Microbulbifer sp. A4B17: one gene and its partner. The protein of the gene in region 1 binds, or shares a complex with, the protein of each later gene. Links are inferred from orthologs where the notes say so. Each region holds a gene or a part of one and is shown in the gene's direction. Other genes may lie near its edges.

Region 1 (3,676 bases):
TGAGCTGCTGAAAAAATTCCTGCAGCGCAATGACAAGCTCGATCCCGCTGAGATCGATGACCTGATCTGGGGTTGCGTTATGCAGCGCGACGAGCAGGGCTTCAACGTAGCTCGTTTTATCCTGCTGCGCGCTGGCCTGCCGCATACCATCCCAGCCCAGACCGTCAATCGTCTGTGTGGCTCCTCTATGTCCTCCCTGCATACTGCAGCTGCCAACATCCAGGCTGGCGTTGGCGATGTGTACGTTGTGGGTGGTGTTGAGCACATGGGTCACCTGAACATGATGGAGCATGTCAGCCCCAACCCAATGCTGGGCCGCTATATGGCCAAAGCTGCCGGCTCCATGGGCATGACTGCTGAATACCTGGCAATGATGCACGGTATCCAGCGTCAGCAGATGGATGAGTTCGGCGCTCGCTCTCACCACCGTGCTGCCGAAGCTACCAAAGCTGGCAAATTCAATCGCGAGATTATTGCCATTGAAGGTCACGACGATGACGGCGTGCCTTTCCTGGTTGAGACTGATCAAACCATCCGTCCCGACACCACCGTCGAAGGTCTGGCCCAGCTGAAGCCGGCATTCGATCCCAAGCATGGCCAGGTGACTGCCGGTACTTCTTCCCAGATCACCGACGGTGCTTCAGTGATGCTGGTTATGTCCGCTGAGCGCGCTCAGGCTTTGGGTGTGACTCCTATTGCTCGAGTGAAAGAGATGGCGCTGGCTGGTGTTGATCCATCCATCATGGGTTACGGTCCGGTACCATCCACCAAGAAAGCGCTCAAGAGATCGGGCCTGACTGTCGGCGATATCGACAAGTTTGAGCTTAATGAGGCATTTGCGGCCCAGGCGTTGCCAGTGCTGAAGGATCTGGATCTGCTTGAACAGATGGATGAGAAGGTCAACCTGTACGGTGGCGCTATCGCTCTCGGCCACCCCTTTGGTTGCTCTGGTGTGCGTATTACCGGTACTTTGCTGAGTGTTATGCAAAATGAAGGTGGCAACCTGGGTGTATCCACTATGTGTATCGGTCTGGGGCAGGGTATTACCACTGTCGTAGAGCGAGTCTAACCTAGTTAGATCCCGAAAAAGGCGCCTTTGGGGCGCCTTTTTTTATTTTGTGAGGAAAGTGTTCAGTAAAGTGTTGAAGCCCTCAAAATGCTGTGGCACAATCTGCACCCCTTGTCGCGATAGGCTCTGAAAAAGTAGCGAAAGCGCTTAAATATCAAAGAGTTAGCGGCAGGTTCGATTTGGGGACGTGGTGAAATTGGTAGACACGCCAGATTTAGGTTCTGGTGCCGAAAGGTGTGGGAGTTCGAGTCTCCCCGTCCCCACCAAATTAAAAGCCTTGAAGTCCGTGTGACTTGCCCTGGAGGGGTGGGTGCGGGCTTCTTGTGTATTTGGCGGCAGCTCAAAATAATGTTTTGATGCTGCGCCCACGAGGTTGCTGGCTAAGTCTCGGCGACCCGGTATTCGTTGGCGCTGCGGCGCGATTACAGAGATAGTCTCACGAGGATAAACATGCAGGTTTCCATCGAAACTACTTCCGGTCTGGAGCGTCGCTTAACGGTCAACTTGCCGGCGGAAATCGTCGACAAAGAAGTGGACAAACGCCTCCAGCAGGCTGCTAAGACTGTTCGCATCAACGGCTTCCGCAAAGGCAAAGTGCCGATGAAAGTTGTTCGTCAGCGTTTTGGTGCTGGCGTTCGTCAGGAAGTTCTGGGTGAGGTAATGAGCCGTTCTTTCTACGAAGCTGTACAGAAGGAAGAGGTTAAGCCTGCTGGTCAGCCCAGCATCGAAGCTAAGCAGACTGCTGCTGGCGAAAATCTCGAATACGTAGCGACCTTCGAAGTTTACCCTGAAGTTGAACTCTCTGATCTTGCTGAGATTACTGTAGAGCGCCCTGTCGCAGAAGTTACTGATACAGACGTTAAGAACATGATCGATGTTCTGCGCAAGCAGCAGTCCTCCTGGAAAGACACCAAGCGTAAAGCGCAAAAAGGTGATCGTGTTGTTATCAATTTTGTTGGCCGCAAAGACGGTGAAGAGTTCGAAGGCGGTAAGGCCGAAGGGCACCAGTTGGTGCTGGGCTCCGGCCAGATGATCCCCGGATTTGAGGAAGGCATTCAGGGTATGAAGCCTGGTGAAGAGAAAGATCTCGATCTGACCTTCCCGGAAGATTACCAGGCAGAAGAGCTTCGCGGTGCTGCAGTTACCTTTAACATTAAAGTAACCTCCTCTGAGAAGCCTGAGCTCCCCGAGCTGAACGAAGATTTCTTCAAGGCTTACGGTGTTCAGGAAGGTGGCGAAGAGAAGTTCCGCGAGGAAGTTCGCAATAACATGCAGCGCGAGCTGAAGAATGCGGCTCTGAACAAAGTCAAGACCCAGATTATGGATCAGTTGTTCGAGAAGCATCCGGTAGAGCTGCCCTCCGCTCTGGTTGCCAGCGAAGTAACTACTCTGCGTGGTCAGATGGTTCAGCAGTTTGGTGGTCAGATTAAGGCTGAAGATGCAGAGCGTATGCTCCCTGACACTATGTTCGAAGAGCAGGCCAAGCGCCGCGTAGTTCTAGGCTTGGTGGTTGGTGAAATCGTTAAGCAGAACGAAATTTCTGTTGACGCAGATCGTGTAAAGGCAAAAGTTGAAGAGCTGGCCTCTACCTACCAGCAGCCACAAGAGGTTGTTGATTACTACTACAGCAATCGCGAACTGCTCTCTGGTGTTGAGTCTGTTGTGCTGGAAGATCAGGTTGTTGATCACGTACTGGCTTCAGCTAAAGTATCTGAAGTTGACAGCAGCTACGACGAAGTGATTAAGCCGCAAAAGCAAGGCTAATCTCTCACTTCAATCAGGTGTGGGGTGGCGTCTGCTCAAGCGTGACGCCCCTACATCTCCTTCCTTTTTACCGGCTGGCTTTCTCTCGCCTGACCGGTTAAGCTCTGAAAACCAAATTTTCAGCATGGGCAACGATGCCTATTCGCTGACCTGCCGAATACGCCACAAAAGGAAGCAATGGTACCTATGGCACGAATTGATTTTCCAAAAGGTTCAATAGAGCCCTCAGCATCCGGCTTAGTCCCCATGGTGGTAGAGCAAACCGCCAGGGGTGAGCGCTCATTTGATATTTATTCCCGTTTGTTGAAAGAGCGTGTGATCTTTCTGGTCGGGCCTGTAGAAGACCATATGGCCAACCTGGTTGTTGCTCAGCTGCTGTTCCTTGAAGCTGAGAATCCGGATAAAGATATTCACCTGTACATCAATTCACCGGGCGGTTCGGTAACTGCCGGCATGTCTATCTATGACACCATGCAGTTTATCAAGCCGGATGTCAGCACTATGTGTATCGGGCAGGCCTGTAGCATGGGTGCCTTTTTACTGACAGCAGGTGCTGAAGGTAAACGCTTCGTAACACCTAACTCCCGTGTAATGATTCACCAGCCCAGCGGTGGTGCTCAGGGGCAGGCGAGTGATATTCATATTCACGCCCAGGAAATTCTAAAGATTCGCCATCGCTTGAATGAATTGATGGCACACCATTCTGGACGTCCAGTCAGTGATATCGAGAGAGATACGGAGCGGGATAACTTTATGAGTGCCGATGAAGCCAAGGAATATGGCTTGGTCGATGATGTGCTGTCTCGCCGACAAGCTTTCGATAAGTAGATTTTTCTACGAAAA
Region 2 (3,075 bases), 1.3 Mb from region 1 along the record:
AGTCCTTCCTGTCGGCGGCTTCGTTCCAGGAAACCACCCGCGTTCTGACCGAAGCGGCGGTAACTGGTAAGGAAGACAACCTGCGCGGCTTGAAAGAGAACGTGGTTGTGGGCCGCCTGATCCCGGCTGGTACCGGTCTGGCTTACCACAGCGAGCGCAAGCGCAAGCGCAGCCTGCAGCTGGAAGAGGCCTTCGGTGAAGGACCTTCCGCAGCTGAGGTTGAAGCGGCTCTGACTGAGGCACTGAAGTCCTCAGGCGAATAAGGCGTATCCCACTCTATCTGCTGATGGAGTGGGATAGGTTGGGGCACTTCGGTGCCCGATCTGATATTGGCGACTGTCTGTGATGTAAGCACTTACTTCCGTCGCCGATTGACTAGGCGGGTTGTCGCTTATAGAATGCGGCCCCCGCTTATGTGGGGTGTTCCGTTTGATCCCAGGATCGGACGATACACACAGACGATAGGCCCTCACTGTTAGAGGTGGGGGCATTTTATTTTTGGAGTGATTTTTAATGGCAACGATCAACCAGTTGGTTCGTAAGCCGAGAAAACGCAAAGTTGAAAAAAGCGACGTTCCTGCTCTGCAGGCCAGCCCGCAGCGTCGCGGAGTTTGCACTCGTGTGTACACCACTACACCGAAGAAGCCGAACTCTGCACTGCGTAAGGTTTGCCGTGTGCGTCTGACCAGCGGTTACGAAGTAACTTCGTACATCGGTGGTGAAGGCCACAACCTGCAAGAGCACAGCGTGGTACTGATTCGCGGCGGTCGTGTAAAAGACCTGCCGGGTGTGCGCTACCACACTGTACGCGGTGCACTTGACTGTGCCGGCGTAAACGATCGCAAGCAGGGCCGTTCTAAGTACGGCGCCAAGCGACCTAAAGGTTAATCACCTTTAACGATTTGCGTTTCGGTTTCCAACCGGAGTAAGGCTGAGCTCGCCGGATTGTAAGGTTTTACGGCGGCGTCTCAGAATAACCCTGAAGAGAGGCAATACCCATGCCGAGAAGACGAGTAGTCGCCAAGCGCGAAGTACTACCCGATCCCAAGTTCGGGAACGTCACCCTGGCCAAGTTCATGAACCACGTCATGATCAGCGGCAAGAAGTCAGTTGCAGAGCGTATCGTATACGGTGCCCTTGAGACTGTTTCTGAAAAATTGAACAAAGACCCGATCGAAGTATTTGAAGAGTCTTTGGAAAATATCGCGCCTATGGTGGAAGTTAAATCCCGCCGTGTTGGTGGTGCGACCTACCAGGTGCCTGTAGAAGTGCGCCCCTCGCGCCGTATGGCTCTGGCGATGCGTTGGTTGGTAGAGTTCTCCCGTAAGCGCGGCGAGAAGTCTATGGCCCAGCGTCTGGCCAACGAGATGATCGACGCAGCCCAGAACAAGGGTGGCGCGGTCAAGAAGCGTGAAGATGTACACCGTATGGCGGAAGCCAACAAGGCGTTCTCTCACTACCGCTTCTAAGTCTGATGAATACCAACATCGGAAATTAATACCGAAAGGCAGCACGGAAATTTCCAGGCTGCCTTTTGCCGTTATATCGAGGATACAACTGTGGCACGTAAAACGCCTATCGCACGTTACCGTAACATCGGTATCTGTGCCCACGTAGACGCCGGTAAAACCACCACTACCGAGCGCGTACTTTTCTACACTGGTCTATCCCACAAAATTGGTGAAGTACACGAAGGTGCTGCCACCATGGACTGGATGGAGCAAGAGCAGGAGCGTGGTATCACCATTACTTCTGCTGCGACTACCTGTTTCTGGTCTGGCATGCAGCAGCAGTTCGACCAGCACCGTGTAAACATCATCGATACCCCGGGACACGTTGACTTCACTATTGAAGTTGAACGCTCCCTGCGCGTACTCGACGGTGCTGTTGTTGTACTGTGTGGTTCCTCTGGTGTTCAGCCCCAGACTGAAACCGTATGGCGCCAGGCAAACAAATACGAAGTACCGCGCATGGTATTCGTAAACAAAATGGACCGCGCCGGTGCGAACTTCCGCAACGTTGTGAGCCAGCTGAAAGATCGCTTGAACGCGAACGCTGTACCTCTGCAGATGACTATTGGCTCTGAGGATGAGTTCAAGGGTGTTGTTGACCTGGTGAAGATGAAGGCCATTCTGTGGAATGAAGCCGACCAGGGCATGACTTTCGACTACGCTGACATTCCCGCAGAGCTGCAGGACGAGTGCGACGAAATGCGCGAGTACCTGGTAGAAGCGGCCGCTGAAGCCAGCGAAGAGCTGATGGAAAAATACCTGGAAGAAGGTGAGCTGTCCGAAGAAGAAATCAAGGCAGCTATCCGTCAGCGTACCCTGGCCAACGAAATTGTACCGGTTCTGGGCGGTTCTGCGTTCAAGAATAAGGGCGTACAGGCTGTACTGGACGCAGTTATCGAATACCTGCCGGCGCCGACTGAAGTTAAGGCGATCGAAGGTACTCTGGAAGATGGCGAAACTGTTGAGAGCCGTGAAGCTGACGACAATGCGCCGTTCGCTGCACTGGCGTTCAAAATTGCTACCGACCCCTTCGTTGGTACCCTGACTTTCTTCCGTGTTTACTCCGGTAAGCTGGAGAGCGGTACTGCGGTATACAACTCCGTAAAAATGAAGAAAGAGCGTGTCGGTCGTATGGTGCAGATGCACTCCAACGATCGTCAGGAAATTAAAGAAGTACTGGCTGGTGACATCGCTGCTGCGATTGGTCTGAAAGACGTAACCACTGGTGACACCCTGTGCTCCGAAGACAACAAGATTGTTCTGGAGCGTATGGAATTCCCGGAGCCGGTAATCTCTGTTGCGGTTGAGCCCAAGTCCAAGCCGGACCAGGAAAAAATGGGTATTGCCCTCGGCAAACTGGCCCAGGAAGACCCGTCCTTCCGCGTGAAGACTGACGAAGAAACCGGTCAGACCATTATCTCCGGTATGGGTGAATTGCACCTGGATATCATCGTTGACCGCATGAAGCGTGAATTCAACGTTGAAGCAAACATCGGTAAGCCTCAGGTTGCCTACCGTGAAACTATCCGCAACACCTCTGAGATCGAAGGTAAGTTCGTTCGTC

Evidence for each region. The genes of interacting proteins can lie anywhere in the genome.
Region 2: the proteins of tig (region 1) and rpsG are in contact, whole or in part, in a crystal structure (PDB 3GTY), measured with the Thermotoga maritima proteins. The link is inferred for Microbulbifer sp. A4B17 from one-to-one orthologs. Residues at the interface, in WP_004081061.1 of Thermotoga maritima: Glu122, Val124, Val129, Leu130, Tyr133, Glu188, Gly259, Ile262, Tyr263, Glu266, Ser270, Glu273, Gln274, Glu277, Arg308, Gln311, Ile312, Ser315, Tyr316, Glu325, Arg329, Arg336, Leu363, Phe366, Trp367, Arg373, Leu377, Arg381, Leu384, Glu387; in WP_004081843.1 of Thermotoga maritima: Lys34, Lys52, Lys55, Glu59, Arg62, Gln63, Glu66, Asn67, Lys69, Val71, Arg95, Ala109, Lys110, Lys111, Gly112, Arg113, Pro114, Glu117, Glu121, Ile124, Ala125, Tyr127, Asn128, Asn129, Thr130, Gly131, Lys135, Asp139, Arg142, Met143.

The regions. Positions count from the first base shown.
Region 1 is NZ_CP029064.1:1,852,406-1,856,081, forward strand. What follows is about bases 686-3,676. They hold tig (trigger factor), read left to right. Parts: upstream 686-1,519; coding sequence 1,520-2,833; downstream 2,834-3,676. Other genes in these bases: fadA (acetyl-CoA C-acyltransferase FadA), read left to right, coding at 686-1,069; clpP (ATP-dependent Clp endopeptidase proteolytic subunit ClpP), read left to right, coding at 3,020-3,661. In the rest of the region: more of fadA, read left to right, coding at 1-685. UniProt on the Bacillus subtilis protein: Involved in protein export. Acts as a chaperone by maintaining the newly synthesized protein in an open conformation. Functions as a peptidyl-prolyl cis-trans isomerase.
Region 2 is NZ_CP029064.1:601,838-604,912, forward strand. Bases 1-2,733 are described here. They hold rpsG (30S ribosomal protein S7), read left to right. Parts: upstream 1-998; coding sequence 999-1,469; downstream 1,470-2,733. Other genes in these bases: rpoC (DNA-directed RNA polymerase subunit beta'), read left to right, coding at 1-263; rpsL (30S ribosomal protein S12), read left to right, coding at 514-888; fusA (elongation factor G), read left to right, coding at 1,560-2,733. Outside these bases: more of fusA, read left to right, coding at 2,734-3,075.